3 regions of the Paenibacillus sp. SAF-068 genome follow, and region 2 is predicted to be linked to each of the others. Evidence: riboswitches for the same ligand, from Rfam matches in the RefSeq annotation. Region 2 holds a riboswitch; each other region holds the start of a gene.
What was found. A riboswitch is a leader RNA that binds a small molecule or an ion and turns the genes downstream of it on or off. The one in region 2 is predicted to bind S-adenosylmethionine.

Region 1: another riboswitch for S-adenosylmethionine. It lies ahead of mmuP (S-methylmethionine permease); the one in region 2 lies ahead of ACTHPG_RS21600 (methionine ABC transporter ATP-binding protein).
Region 3: another riboswitch for S-adenosylmethionine. It lies ahead of metA (homoserine O-acetyltransferase MetA); the one in region 2 lies ahead of ACTHPG_RS21600 (methionine ABC transporter ATP-binding protein).

Annotation. Positions count from the first base shown of each region.
Region 1 is NZ_JBQCJX010000006.1:25,613-30,656, reverse strand. Features, by position in the region: gene ACTHPG_RS24175 (ABC transporter permease) at 1-690, shown strand, start outside; gene mmuM (homocysteine S-methyltransferase) at 791-1,831, opposite strand; gene mmuP (S-methylmethionine permease) at 1,809-3,221, opposite strand; SAM riboswitch class I at 3,313-3,415, opposite strand; gene ACTHPG_RS24160 (Ger(x)C family spore germination protein) at 3,490-4,692, opposite strand; gene ACTHPG_RS24155 (spore germination protein) at 4,689-5,044, opposite strand, start outside.
Region 2 is NZ_JBQCJX010000004.1:64,862-69,905, reverse strand. Features, by position in the region: gene ACTHPG_RS21610 (MetQ/NlpA family ABC transporter substrate-binding protein) at 1-100, opposite strand, end outside; gene ACTHPG_RS21605 (methionine ABC transporter permease) at 175-834, opposite strand; gene ACTHPG_RS21600 (methionine ABC transporter ATP-binding protein) at 835-1,869, opposite strand; SAM riboswitch class I at 1,995-2,137, opposite strand; gene ACTHPG_RS21595 (Cthe_2314 family HEPN domain-containing protein) at 2,277-2,993, opposite strand; gene ACTHPG_RS21590 (COX15/CtaA family protein) at 3,188-4,126, opposite strand; gene ACTHPG_RS21585 (thioredoxin family protein) at 4,616-4,960, opposite strand.
Region 3 is NZ_JBQCJX010000001.1:920,032-925,075, reverse strand. Features, by position in the region: gene ACTHPG_RS04155 (trans-sulfuration enzyme family protein) at 1-637, opposite strand, end outside; gene ACTHPG_RS04150 (PLP-dependent transferase) at 634-1,821, opposite strand; gene metA (homoserine O-acetyltransferase MetA) at 1,846-2,763, opposite strand; SAM riboswitch class I at 3,000-3,123, opposite strand; gene corA (magnesium/cobalt transporter CorA) at 3,575-4,510, shown strand; gene ACTHPG_RS04135 (HRDC domain-containing protein) at 4,581-5,044, opposite strand, start outside.

The DNA of each region.
Region 1 (5,044 bases), on a different contig from region 2:
TTGGGAGATCTCATGGATCTCTACATTGAAGGAGAAAAGCGCACGTTCATGGTCTCGGGTATCTATCAGGCCATCTCCAATATGTCGGTATCCGGAAGAGTCACAGCCCAAGCGGTTCGAAGCGTAAATCCGAATTACGGAGATGTAGATGTCGCGTTTATCAATGTCAACGATCCTTCACAGGCAGGAGCTATTGCTAACCAATTGAATGAGCGGTTCAGAGACTCTGCTTCCATCGTCACACAAAAAACGCTTCTGGATTCCGTTTATGCAGAAGCTGCAAGCATCCTTTTGTACCCCATGGCTCTGATTGGTCTGCTGTTCATTTTGGTTACATTTATCATTATCTTCAGCACCTGCCGAATCAGCATTCGCAAAGAAAGCAAGACGTATGGTATTTATAAGTCAATTGGATTGACATCTGGAAAAATCCGTTTCTCCATTGCTACTGGAGTATCTGCATTAGCTCTGGTTGGTTCAATGCTTGGAGTCTTTGTAGGCGTGTACCTTCTCCCCCTGTTACTTGAAAAAGTCCTATCGGGATATGGTATCGTGCAGATTCCTCTCATTCTGAACTGGGGAGGCATTATACTCTTTGCTTGTCTGAGTATACTTGCCGCAGCTATAGGATCCTGGTTATCGTCCAAGGTGATTCGTCAGGCATCGCCGCGCATTCTTGTCGTCGAATAACATGTACAAAGAAGATTGCTCATGCAGAAGAAGCCCTTTCCTATCCTTTATAAGATAAGAAAGGGCTTCTCTGTGCAGGTCTGGCTGTGCTAAATAGACCTCAGCTCCGCCACTTCTTCGCAAGTTCGCCAATCTGATGCGGGGTAGTTCGACAACAGCCGCCAATGATTTTTGCACCCGCAGCTACCCATTGTTCCGAAGCATCACTCATACTGCCACAGGTACCCTGACCACTCCAGGTCTTCGTTGCTGCATCGTATACTTCTCCCGAGTTCGGATACACAATAACCGGTTTATCGCTGGCACGGCTCAAAATACTCACGGCTTCCGTCACCACTTCCATGGGAGCACAGTTCAGGCCAATTGCAGCAATCTGCGGCTCGGAACCAAACAATCGTGCACAGGTCTCAAGCGGTGTGCCTTCGCTGATTGCCGTCCCGTCTTTTAAGGAGAAAGATAGCCAGGCATACGCATGAGGAAACTCCTTTAATAAATCTACCAGCACCTGTGCTTCCTGCAAGGATGGAATCGTCTCAAAAGCCAGAATATCAGCGCCCGCTTCAAGCAACGCGGCCATCCGCGGACGATGGAATGCAGTCAATGTCTCATCTGTCACCCCGTAATGACCGATATACTCTGAACCATCAGCTAGATAAGCGCCATAGGGTCCAACGGATGCAGCAACCATCGGTCGTGGCCGAGCCAAGATCCCTGTTTCCGAGATATCAGACATTTGGCGTTCCGTGCCAGATACTAGATTGCCTTCCAGTTTGGCTTCCCTGTTTTCAACTCCGTTACCCTGCAATTCCGCCCATACGTCATCTCTCGCTTTTGCAGCCAGTTTAACCGTCTTGCCAATCAGGTCCAATGCATCCGGCTCTCCGATTCCTCTCTTGCGGAAGCCATCCACTGTCGCCTGATAACTGGATGTAATCGCACAGTCGGCTCCTGCTCGAAAATAATCCGTATGGACCTTAACAATAACATCCGGATTCTCAAGCAACACTCGGGCAGACCAGAGCGGATCATCCAGATCACATCCATGCTGTTCGAGTTCCGTCGCCAGCGCTCCATCCAGAATCATGACCGGATGTTTACGCAGAATCTGTTCTATGGGGTTAGTCTGTTGTGCTTGCGTCATGTACTTGTCCTCTTTTCTTATTCACACGTTCTGTCAGATAATAAGCTGCGTAACATACTGCGATAAACGGAACCCCGCAATACAGCGCAATTCGCTGTGTCGGGTCGAAGGCAATACCTATGCATGAAGCCAGGCATAATATAAATGAAACAATGGGTACCACTGGATACAGAGGTGTCCGGTAGACCAGATCTTTGACCGCATGTCCTTCCCGGATATATTGTCTGCGGAACATGTACTGGGAAGCGCTGATGCTCATCCATACGGCAACGACAGCCAGACCTGAGATGGAGACAAGAGTAATATATACCGTATCTGGCGCAACGATGCTGGACAGCAAAGCTAGCAGACCACCTACCATACTGATCAGAAGTGCATTAAGCGGTACCCCGCGTTTGGTCAGTTTGGCAAACCAGGGAGAGATCGTCTTTTTATCTGCCAGAGACCAGAGCATCCGCGACGAAGCATACAGACCTGAATTCGCAGCAGAGAGAATCGCCGTCAGAATAACAAAGTTCATGATATCTGCTGCATAAGGAACACCCACTCGCTCCATTACGGCTACAAACGGACTTTCCAATACACTGGCATCCGACATGGGCAGCAAGGCCGACAAGATCACAATCGTTCCGATGAAGAAAATAACCAAACGCCACAGTGTGGTATGAATAGCCTTGGGAATCGTCTTTTCCGGATTCTCCGTCTCCCCAGCGGCAATACCGATTAACTCAGTGCCTGAGAATGCAAAGTTTACAGCAAGCATGGTCATCAATATCGCTGTAGCCCCGTGAGGGAACCACCCGGATGCGGTAATATTCGACAGCAACGGAGCCGCTTCAGAGTCTGCCATCGGAATGAACCCAAACATGGCTGCACCACCGATAATAATGAATATTACGATGGTGACTACTTTGACAGATGAGAACCAGAATTCGGATTCTGCGAATAATTTCACCGTTAACGCATTGAACAGAAAGATCATCAGTGCAAAAAGCGCGCTCCATATCCATACGTTTACCGATGGGAACCAGCGCTGCATCAACAGACCGGCAGCCGTAAATTCAGAACCCAGTGCAACGGTCCAGGTTAACCAGTACAACCAAGCTACCGTGTAGCCTGTTGCTGGCCCGATATATTTGGCTGCATAACTATGAAATGCCCCCGTCTCCGGCATGTGAACAGACAGTTCACCAAGACAGAGCATGACCAGATATACCACGATGGCTCCGATCAGATAGGACAGAATGGTGCCCAGAGGCCCCGCCTGCTGGATCGTATAACCTGAGCTCAGGAATAATCCCGTTCCAATGACTCCGCCGAGAGAGAGCATGATCACATGCCGTGCCTGCATTTTCCGCTGAAAATGCCCTTTGTCATTGTTGTTCTCCATACTTGCTGCTCCCTACTTCTTCATCCAGAAAAACAAAAAAAGACCCACTCTGCCTAAAGAGTGCGCCGTTACTGACAAATAAAAACAAACGCTCCTATCTATCAGGCTGTTCACCCGCTGGAATTAGCACAGTATCCTTCAGATCTGTTGCTGAGGTTTCTAAGGGCCAGTCCCTCCACCTCTCTGGATAAGAAAATGATTTTTTATAAATATAGCGATTGATCATGAATGTGTCAATATTTAAATACCGTCGTGTTCACATTCCACGCTATTCCGTAGAAGACCCCGGATTGATGATGTTGGTCTTGACCTCATACGTGATGGGTACAGTGGCAAAGATTTCATCCCAGTTCCCTTTAACCTTCTTCCACGTTTTTGGATATTTAATACGGATGCTATCGCGGAAATCAGCAACATCAACTTTGTAGGTGTGCTGGAGCTTATACAGTAACTGTTTGATCTGTTGGTCGACCAGTTCAGCAAAATCCTTTTCCAATTCTTTCAGATATGCACCCTTTTCCTCCTCTTCCGGTGCTCGCCAATCCTCCATTAGCCATCCTTCAGACTCTGCCTTTACATGGAACGAGATATCATCGCCAATAACCTTGGGAATGATTTTGGTTTTCTTCTTCTTGATTTCATAAAGTACCGTGAATCCCTCCTTACTATATGTCTTTATAACACCACCTCGTTCTTTAGGCATAAGCCAGGACAGAGCTTCCACATCAGTTTGGCTGAGTTCCCCCAGAAATTTGGTTGTTTTTGCAGCAAATATGCTGCCTCCGGAGAACTTATCCTCGCCACTTGCATTCAGCACATTTTGGAGCAGGAAACTGGAACCGGACTGCATCTGTGCATCCAGTTTTGCCAGCGAAACGGGTTCCAGAATCTTGTTGGAAATGTATGAATTGTTCGTAATGCCTGTAAGGTAAAATGCAGGAATACGGGAAGGATCATCTGAGGTTAGTACATCAACCGCTCGCTGATGACTAATCAGTACGAGACAGTTTGGTCGAATATCGTTATCCCGGAGTACAAAATCGAGCAGTTGATCCAGTCCATACTTTTTGGCAATATCCTTGGAGATCACGATAACCTTTAGATGATGTCCAATGAGCGGACGATCTCGCCGCAAAGAAAACTGACGAAAAATCTGCAACATGGAATCTCCTGTAAGCCGCTCATTGGAATAAGACTCTTTTCCAGAAGAGGGTGAACCAGATTGTTGACTTTTTTGACTGCTCGAATTCCCAGGGGCAATCTGAACGGTTGCTGTGACATTGTTTTGTTTGGGATAATGCCCGCCCTGCTCTGAAATCTTCTTCTCGAATTCGGTCTCTTGTCCAACGTCAATTCCGAGACCTACATACAAACTCAGATCTTCTATCTCCCGACTGCTCCAGCAACCTGATACTATACACAGGATGAACAAAGCACAAGTTACTCGTAAGCACATGCGGAATGAAATCATGCGTGTTTGCCTCCTTTTTTGCGAATTATGCTAATAAGCAGCAATATCAGAGGTAATATCGCGAACAACACTACAGATGCGTTACCTAGCATATCGCCAAGTGCAAAAGTTTCAAATACAGTTTTAGGCATCATTGCCGTCAGATAAATGAATGGAAGCAGGGCATACATAATCCTGCGTATCTTCTTTGCCCGAAACAAATCCCGGATTCCTACAGAAGCACAGTAATGGGTAATGGCAAATGTCGAGAAAATTTGCATAATCCAGATCACCAGCAATAACGATTCGAATCGTTCAAATATCAGTCCCTGTATCTCAAAACTTCGGACAAGATCCAATGTTGGCCACGTTC
Region 2 (5,044 bases):
CTGAATTATCTGCGCCGCTATCAGCGTCCTTGTTGTTACCGCAAGCTGCGAGAACCGCAATCAGCATAAGGCTAAGTAGAGCGAAAGACCATTTTTTCATGTGTAAAACCCCTTCTCTAATCATTTTTTCATGTGGCATCCGCATCAATGCATAACCATCATGTTATCTATGTGTTATTTCCTGGTGAAAAATGTAACCAAGCGATCTCCAGCCATCTGGAGAATTTGCACGAGAATAATCATCGATACTACGGATATAATCATGATTTCATTTTGATAACGATAATACCCATAATTAATTGCCAGCGTTCCCAGACCTCCACCACCAACCATGCCCGCCATTGCCGTATAAGAGACTAGCGTAACGATGGTGATTGTTATCCCGGCGAGCAAACCAGGCAGTGCCTCAGGCAGCAATACCCGCCTTACAATCTGTCCGGTGGATGCCCCCATCGATTGAGCCGCTTCAATTACCCCCCGATCAACTTCTCGCAACGTCGTCTCCACCAATCGAGCAAAGTAAGGAGCTGCAGAAATAACCAAAGGAGGTATTACGCCGAGAACCCCCGTAGCTGTACCGACCAGTATACGAGTGAATGGAATAAGAGCAACAATCAATATGATAAATGGTACCGAGCGCAAAATATTAACAATCAGGGATAGTATCGTGTAGAATGTCCGTGCCTTGATCGAAGCAGATCGGGCTGTCATGAACAGCAGAACTCCAAGCGGTAAACCAAAGATAACGGTGAACAGGCCTGATACACCCAGAATTTGCAGTGTCTCAATGGAAGCTTTACCAACCTCTTCCCAACGAACGGTTGAAAAATCCATCTAACGTAGCACCTCCACATCAAGTCCCTCAGCGGTTAATTCGGATATCGTCCGATCAATTGCTTTGGAATCACCCTCGAACCGAACGGTCAGCTGACCATAAGGAACCTGTTTAATCGTAGAGATCGTCCCTTGCAGGATGGCAAAATCCACACCCGTCTTACGAACCGTCCTGGACAAAATCGCTTCATACGTTTTGTTCCCCAGAAAGGATATCTTCACAAGTTTGGAAGCAACCCCTATCTGCAGTTCAACGCCTGCATTCGCCAGAGCGGTCTCTTCCAGAGCCAGTCCTGCTTCATGGTCACGCATCATGAAGTCCCGCGTAATGGCATGCTGCGGCTTCAGGAACACTTCCGTTACAGGTCCCTGCTCCACAATGCCGCCTTGATGAATGACAGCCACCTTGTCACAGATGTTCTGAATGACATGCATTTCATGTGTAATCAGCACAATCGTAAGGTTGTACTTTTCGTTAATGTCGAGCAATAACTTCAGGATTGAATTTGTCGTCTGCGGATCAAGTGCTGAAGTAGCCTCATCACAGAGAAGTACATTCGGATCACTCGCAAGTGCTCTCGCAATCCCTACACGTTGTTTTTGTCCACCCGATAGTTGAGCTGGATATTTGTTGCTGTGATTCTCCAGACCGACCAGATTGAGCATTTCCTTCACTTTGCGATCAATGGCATCCTTGGGCGTATTCACAAGCTTTAGTGGAAAAGCCACATTGTCATATACCGTTGCCGAGGATAACAGATTAAAATGTTGGAAAATCATCCCGATTTTGCGTCTCTGTTGCTGCAACTCGGTTTTGCTCAGCTCTGTCAGGTTGATCCCATCAACCCATACTTCGCCCTCCGTAGGCCTTTCCAGCAAATTAATACAGCGAATCAATGTACTCTTACCCGCTCCGGAATGGCCAATCACGCCGTAGATTTCACCCTTTTGGATGTTCAAATTCAGCTCGGATAACGCAGTTGTAGCTTTTTTTCCTTTGCCGTACGTTTTCGTTAAACCTTTTAATTCAATCAATCGCACTTGCCCCTTTCCAACCACCTACATGTATCTTTACCCGATCTAAAGGAAAACTCCCCTTAAAGTACAAAAAAGAGCCCTTTGCAGATACAAAGAGGGCTCTTCACGTGAAAGAATATACCTTCTCATCTGCCAAAATCGTGCCTTGCACCATTTTGTAGGAATTAGCACCTAACATCTATAACGAATGATACATGTATCATGTCGGTTACAAATCGGTTGCCGGGCTTCATCGGGCCTGTCCCTCCGCCGCTCTCGATAAGAAATATGTTGTTGTAGGATTTTATAAGTTCATGTAGTTTATGCTTTATAATGTGAACGTATCTTTAGAGTTATCGGTTCAATCTTCGTCAAAATTATAACTTTCTAATTGAGACTCAGTATATTCCAAGTATTCCGATTTGTCAAAGGGAATTATTTCTTTTCCATATATCATTGATATAACGATAAGAGGTTGTTAACGTTTCACAGACCATATCCACGCCTTGACGCATTTCCTGCACATGCTGATTCAGATCCTCCAACTTCACTTTACCCTGCAACGTCTGGTGAAGCTGCCATAGGTCATCGTGCATTTCCGAGTTCATGTAGTGAATCTCCATATTACGTCGTTTACGCAGCTTGCTCATCGGCTCCCGATAGGAATCCTTGATCTGAATCAATCGCAATGCAAGCTCATGATGCTCTCTTGCATAATCAAACTGCCTTAACACCGTAAAATAAGAAAAATGCGCTTTTGTATTTGAGGTATTCAACTGGAATATTTCATTTAATACGGTGCCGACTTTATCCAGAATGGCAAAGCAGCGAATGAAGCCATCTTTGTAGAAATACACATACCGTGCATACTCGGCTTTTTCAGCAGGCGTCATGTCGTCCGTTGAGCCTGCAACGACCTTTTTGCGAAAATGAGCAGCAGCGAAGCAGCTTTGCTCCAGTTCATCCAGTGAGGAGATGAGTCCCTGAGTCCACACATACAATTTCCGATAGTCGTGCGTGGGATCATGGTCTACATGCATTTGTCGCTGAAATAGCTCAAGCGTATGCGCCATTGCGTCCATCGCTTCCTTCAATTTACCTTCATTGACACGCGGTTTTTCCCCCAGCAACGTTCGCAGCATATACAACCTCCTCTTTTCCAATTCAACAAGAATTCATCACCGTAACACTTCATCCATTCCGTGTAATTGCTGCTTGCCATAGGTTGCCCTGATCCCCCTGACATCAAACAAAGTCCACCTGTCCAATGATGTACATCACTGGATGGTGGACTTTCTATTTAGTTCAAGTACTTTTAAAATGAATGAATCTATATCTAAAACCGATTAACCGGGCGATACAGCTTGTACACCAGGAAACTCATATACGTCAAAACTCCGAACAATATGGCGATATCCAGCATATGAGCAAGAGCTACGAACATGTATACTTCCGGACGGTTCATTGTCACCATCATGAAAATACCAATAACGACTTGCATCAGGATGAGAACAACGGATACCACGCCAAGGGTACGCATTTCCTTGTTGTCCGGATGATTACGGTAGGCGAAGTGACCCAAGATTGCAATAACAATCACGAGCGACGCAGCAGCTGCACGGTGAGCAAAAGCAACAGCTACACCACCCGATAGTTCAGGAATAATCTGCCCGTTACAGAGCGGAAATCCGGAACATCCCCCGGCAGAATCCGTATGGCTTACAAATGCGCCTGTGTATACCACGAGATAGGTGTAAATGGTGGAGAACCAGACCAGATTCCTGAATTTTTTACTAACCCGAGGGTATTTATTCAGGCGCTCCAACCCACCATCTTTTGCCTCCTGCCTTATGCCCAGCGCCATCATTAGGGAACTGGCAAAAGCAATCAGTGCAAAGCCGAAATGCAGTGCCATGACTGCTGACGATTGGGAGAAGACGACGGCAAAAGCCCCCATGATACCCTGGACGATCACAAATACCAAGGTTAAGAAAGAAAACAATTGCAGGTCACGGCGTGACTTGCCGAACCGCAGAAAAGCAACAAACGAGGCAATGGACAGCAATCCAGCCAGTGCGCTTACAGCACGGTGGGAATATTCAATGAGTGAAGCCACAGTATGTGCAGGAACGAGTTTTCCGTTACATAAAGGCCATTCTGTTCCGCAGCCAAGGCCCGACTCCGTTTTGGTTACGATGCCTCCACCGAAAGTGGCCAGAAACATGACAAGACAGGTTAATACGGTTAACCATTTAAACAAAGTTAAGTGTTTCAAATTTTTCTCACCCGCTGTTGGTTTAAGATGGCGAAGAATAGTCTCCGCTTGTTTCGGTACTTTGACACTTATTTCACAACTAAATTCATTATACCGGATAAATTGTTCATTGACGCCCGCGCTTTGTGACAAAATGTTAACGTCTGGTGAAATAATGACCCGCAGGTCATTGAGAATATGTACATACATATTTCTGACTTAGAACATGGCGAACACACAAACGCCATTTCCCTATTTCAAGAGAAATGGCGTTCTTTTTATTATACCCTTTTACAACATGAACCTGTCATACTTTTATATAAGTTCAATGAAACATTTACACAATAACGGAGAGGACAGAAATAACCAGAAGAAGCGGAGTGTTCGCCTTTATCCCCGGATTTCCCCTTTATAAAAGGGATCAAAGAAATCTGGGGATAACAGCGATCGGAAGGTTATTCTGGCATCGTAGTGTTTGTGTAAATATTCATTTATCGAACTTATATAACATCATTTATGAATCGTGTTGTACACTTCAACTGCGCGATCCAGGAACTGCTCAATCTCTTCTCTCGACTTGCGCAGCTTGTTCACATACCGTACAAGTTCGCGGCCATCGGTATACGCTACAAAGCTTGGAATGCCAAGAATGTTCTGCTCTTCACTAACCGTTCCAACCTGATCCACGTCGACCTCAATTAAAGTCAGTTCACGTGCATATTTCTCTTCAACCTCAGGCATAAACGGATCGATGTATTTGCAGTCACCACACCAGTCTGCCTTGAATACGGCAATTGTCAAACGTGGGGATTGGATGGCTACATCAAATGCCGGTTTGGAAGTAATCTGTTCCATTCGATTCATCTCCCTTTCTGTACCTTGTCTTACCCTAAGTGAAGCAAATTGGCGAGTGGAAGTCAAATAATCAGCGCATACTTA
Region 3 (5,044 bases), on a different contig from region 2:
CACTGTGACCCCCGAGAAACTTGGTAGCACTATGTACGACAATATCCACGCCAAGCTCAATCGGACGCTGATAGTACGGTGTCATAAAGGTGTTATCCAGAATCGTGATCAAGTCATGTTCCTTCGACCAGTCAGTCACGGCAGCGATATCCGTAATACGCAGAGTTGGGTTGGACGGTGTTTCCATATAAACTGCCTTGGTGTTCGGCTTGAGTGCCGCTTTTACTTCATCTATATTGGTCATGTCTACAAAGGTCGTCTCAATCTGCATACGGCTTAATATGGAAGTAAGCAACCGATACGTACCTCCATATACATCTTCCGTTACAATCATGTGATCGCCTGCGGAGAACATCATGAACACGCTGGATATTGCAGCCATTCCCGATGAATAGGCGAACCCTCGTGCTCCGCCCTCCAGCAGTGTGATGTAATCTTCCAGAGCCTGACGTGTCGGATTACCCGAACGACTGTAATCATGTTGAGGCGGATTGAAGATATCAAAATGATGGAAGGTTGAGGCTTGATAGATCGGTACACTGGAAGCTCCCGTTGTTTTGTCGATTTCATCACCGAAATGAAGCAACTTGGTATCAAATTTCAACTCGGCATTGGGTTTGTTGTTGGACTCACTCATGAGTGCACGCCTCCTTCAACTTCCTGCTGTGCAGCTGTCAGAGCATTGCCAAGATCCGCAATCAGATCATCCGCATGTTCAATGCCTACAGAGAACCGGAGCAGTCGATCATCCACACCTACGGCATCACGAATTTCAAGCGGAATATCCGCATGCGTTTGTACTGCCGGGTAGGTCATCAGTGATTCCACTCCACCGAGACTTTCGGCAAAAGCGATCAGTTTGATATGACGCAGCAATGGTTCCACATAACGTGCATCCTTCACTTTGAAAGAGAAGATACCTGTGTTTCCCGTGGATTGTTTATTCTGAACTTCATACCCCGGATGATCCGACAGACCTGGATGATAGACTTCACCCACCGCTGGATGCTCAAGCAAACATTTGGCAATGGTAAGTGCGTTGTACTCATGACGTTCCATACGAAGAGCCAGCGTTTTCATACCTTTCATCAACTGGTAGGAGTCACTCGGAGACAAAACCGCTCCAATGGAATTATGCAGGAATGCCATCTCTGCAGACAGTGCCTCACCCTTGGTAATAATTAGTCCAGCCAGCACATCATTGTGTCCGCCCAGATATTTGGTAGCGCTATGAATGATGATATCGGCACCCAGTTCAATCGGACGTTGGAAAAATGGAGTCAACAACGTGTTGTCAACAATGGTCAACAGGTTGTAACTTTTCGCCCAGGAAGCAACGGCTTCCACATCGGTGATCATCATCAGTGGATTGGTTGGTGTCTCAATAAATACAGCTTTGGTATTCGGCTGACGAACCTTCTCCAGTGCTGCAAGGTCATTCGTGTCCACATAACTGGCCGTTACACCGAAACGAGACAGGATGCGTTCAAGCAGACGATAGGTTCCACCGTACAGATCCAGCGATACAATCAGATGATCCCCTTGACCAAACATGGCAAAGATCGTTTGCAGTGCGGCCATACCCGAACTACACGCAAAGCCTGCATCACCGGACTCCAGCGCCGCGGCTGCTTCTTCCAATACTTTACGGGTTGGGTTCGTCGTACGAATGTAATCAAACCCCGTGCTTTGTCCAAGCTTCGGGTGGCGAAACGCAGTGGATTGATAGATCGGAAAGTTAATGGCGCCTGTTACCGGTTCATTGATGGACCCAATTTGTGCTAAGCGGCTTTCGATTTTCAACTTGTTGTTGTCTTCCATTGCTGCATCCTCCTGTAATCTCGATTAGATTTGCGGGCCAATATCGTAAGGTGTCTCTTGATACACATAGTAATTGAGCCAGTTAGAGAATAATAAGTTGGCATGAGCGCGCCAAGTAGCTGGTGGCACACGGGATGGGTCGTCGTTCGGATAATAATGTCTAGGTAGTGCGATATCCAACCCTTTGGCTGCATCCCGATCATACTCCCACTTTAATGAGAACGGGTCATACTCGGCATGTCCTGTGGCGAAAATTTGTTTGCCGTCTTTGGTAGCAACCAGGAAAATACCCGCTTCCTCGGATTCAGCCAAAATCTCTAAATTCTCATTCTTTTCAATATCTTCTCGTTTCACTTCCGTATGACGGGAATGTGGAACGTTGAATACTTCATCGAATCCACGCAACAATGGAACATGTGGTTTATTGATGGTGTGCGGGAAAACGCCAAAACATTTCTCATCAAGTGCAACTTTGGGTACGTTAAAATGATGGTATAAACCTGCCTGGGAAGCCCAACATATGTGAAGGGTCGAAGTCACATTGGTTTTGGTCCATTCGAAGATCTCCTGGATTTCATTCCAATAGTTCACGTCTTCGAAATCCATCTGTTCCACAGGGGCACCGGTAATGATCATGCCATCGAAACGGCGATGCTCAATCTCATCGAAGGTTTTATAAAACAAATCCAGATATTCCTGAGATGTATTCTTCGATGTGTGAGACTTGGGATGTACGAGAACAACATCCACCTGGATGGGCGTGTTTCCGACCAGACGAAGCAATTGTGTTTCGGTCGTTTCCTTTGTAGGCATCAGGTTTAATATAGCGATACGGAGCGGACGAATATCCTGCTGATAGGCAGAAGTTTCATCCATGACGAAGATATTCTCTCCTTCAAGTACTTCTTTTGCGGGTAGCGTATCGGGTATTTTGATTGGCATGGTAAGTCTAACTCCTCCTTGTGCATAGATAGATGCAGCTAACGCTGGTTTGATGTCTTCACATCAATACAGTTATAGACTGCCTTGAGCTTGTAAAAAACATTGAATTGCTCTTCCATCCAACGTTACATACAACCTCAAGTTCCTTAGCGAAAATCACTGCTGAGAAGTCGGGGCATATGACAAAGACCTTCCTCGGATTTCGAGAAAGGTCATATGTAAATAGATATGCGCCTCTCTCATCTCTCAGTTACAACAGTGCCACTTGACACTTGGTCGCTGCAAGAATTAGCACCGTGCGGTATACCGCCGGTTGCCGGGTTTCATCGGGCCAGTCCCTCCACCTACTCTTGATAAGATTTCGCTGTATTAGATTGTAATTTAATATGGTTCACCGTCTACTTTATTACATTAATGCCCTCACGTCAAGTTGCAGTTCCATGTCTGCTGTCCAGATCGGAACCGTTCATCATCCGTTGTCATACACTGCCTCAGGGCGCGAAATAGACACATTTTTGCGCTTGAAAGCACCTTGTACCAGCGGTATACTAAACAAGGTGTTATAAACCCTTATGTGAGAGGTGACATATTAAATGGATGGCGACCCGAGGCCTGACTGGCAGCCGAATTCCGACAAACTGCATAGAGAATTGACATCAGCATGCCGGCAGCGGGACGTGACTTCCGTTTGATCATATATTGAACGCAGCCCTGATCTCCAGGCTCCGCTGCCGACCGGCTGATTTGTTCTTTTTGCGCCCATAATGATAATATCCGCCAACTTGGCGGGTGCAGAAGGAGTAGATTAACGATGAAAATCCGGTTGGTAAACAACGGTGTATTTATTCCGGTGGACGACATTCAGCAGGCGCTGACTCCACCAGCGGAAGGATTTTACTGGATTGATGCAGACGTAGACGATTTGGCGGTACTTCAGCCGCTGTTCTTGATGCATGATCTGGCTGTGGAAGACTGTCTTAGTGACGAAGAACAACGTCCGAAGATTGAAATTTATGAGAACCATTATTTTATTGTGATTAACAGCATTCGTTTCGATGATGAAGAGATATTTCTGCGTGCAGTCAACCTGTTTCTCGGCAGACATTTTATCATTAGTGTTACGAAGCAGAAGGTCAGCGAATTGCGCACACTGAAACCAATCCTGTGGGAACAGGAAATCAGCACACCGGACCGGCTGTTGTATTTGCTGGTTGACTTGATCGTTGATAATTATTTCACCGTAGGTGACCGGATTGAAGCTCGAATCGAGAAGCTTGAGGAAGACATTCTGATGCATACCAAAAAATCTCATCTGAATGAAATTATCGGGCTGCGCAGTGAGATTCTATGGTTGAAAAAAGTGCTTGGACCTCAGAAAGAGGTCATTAATACACTGAACAAAAAAGATCTGCGTCTTATTGATGATCAACTGCAAAAGTATTTCAGTGACATCTATGAGAATGCTGTAAAAATATCGGAGACCTTTGAGACGTATCGGGACCTGATGGGCAACTTGCGAGAAGCCTACCAATCCAGTATTGCGAACCGGGCGAATGAGATCATGCGTGTGTTTACCGCCATTACAACGGTCTTCATGCCGCTGACGGTCATAACCGGTATATACGGCATGAACTTTACGAATATGCCTGAGCTTAACTGGAAATACAGCTATTTTGTTGTGATTGGCCTGATGGTTACACTGGGCCTGAGCATGTTCTTCATTTTCCGCAAAAAAGACTGGGTATGAACTCTTGTGAAATAACAAAGACGAAGCGCTCCACTTGGAGATCCGCCTCGTCTTTTTTAATATCCTACAACTAACCTACGTTCCGCTCTGTCTCTGCATGCCTACGAAACCGAATTCGAATCATGCGCAGTCTTTCATAGACCTGCTCCAGACTTCCTCCGTCGGGCTTCTCTCCTCCATACACCTTATGTAATACTGGCTTCAGGAACGTATCTCCCAGCTCCTCATACGCACTCCATACAGCTTCTTGTTCGTTCTCTGGCATCACCGCCAGCTCCACATCAAGAAGACAATCGGTGTCATACCCTTCGAGATCCAGTGCCTCTAACAACTCAATCAACTCTCGTCGGGATAGTCCGGATCGATGAACAATCTCCTCTAACGTATACCCTTCCTTCATGCCTTCAAGCACCTGCTTGCGCGTGGTGAACTTATCAAGTTCCTGTTTGTACTTCTGCTCTCTCTGCTTATATAACCAGCTCTCATACTCTTCTTCCTTCAGCGCCGTGTAGACCCATTCCAGCGGGAATGTCG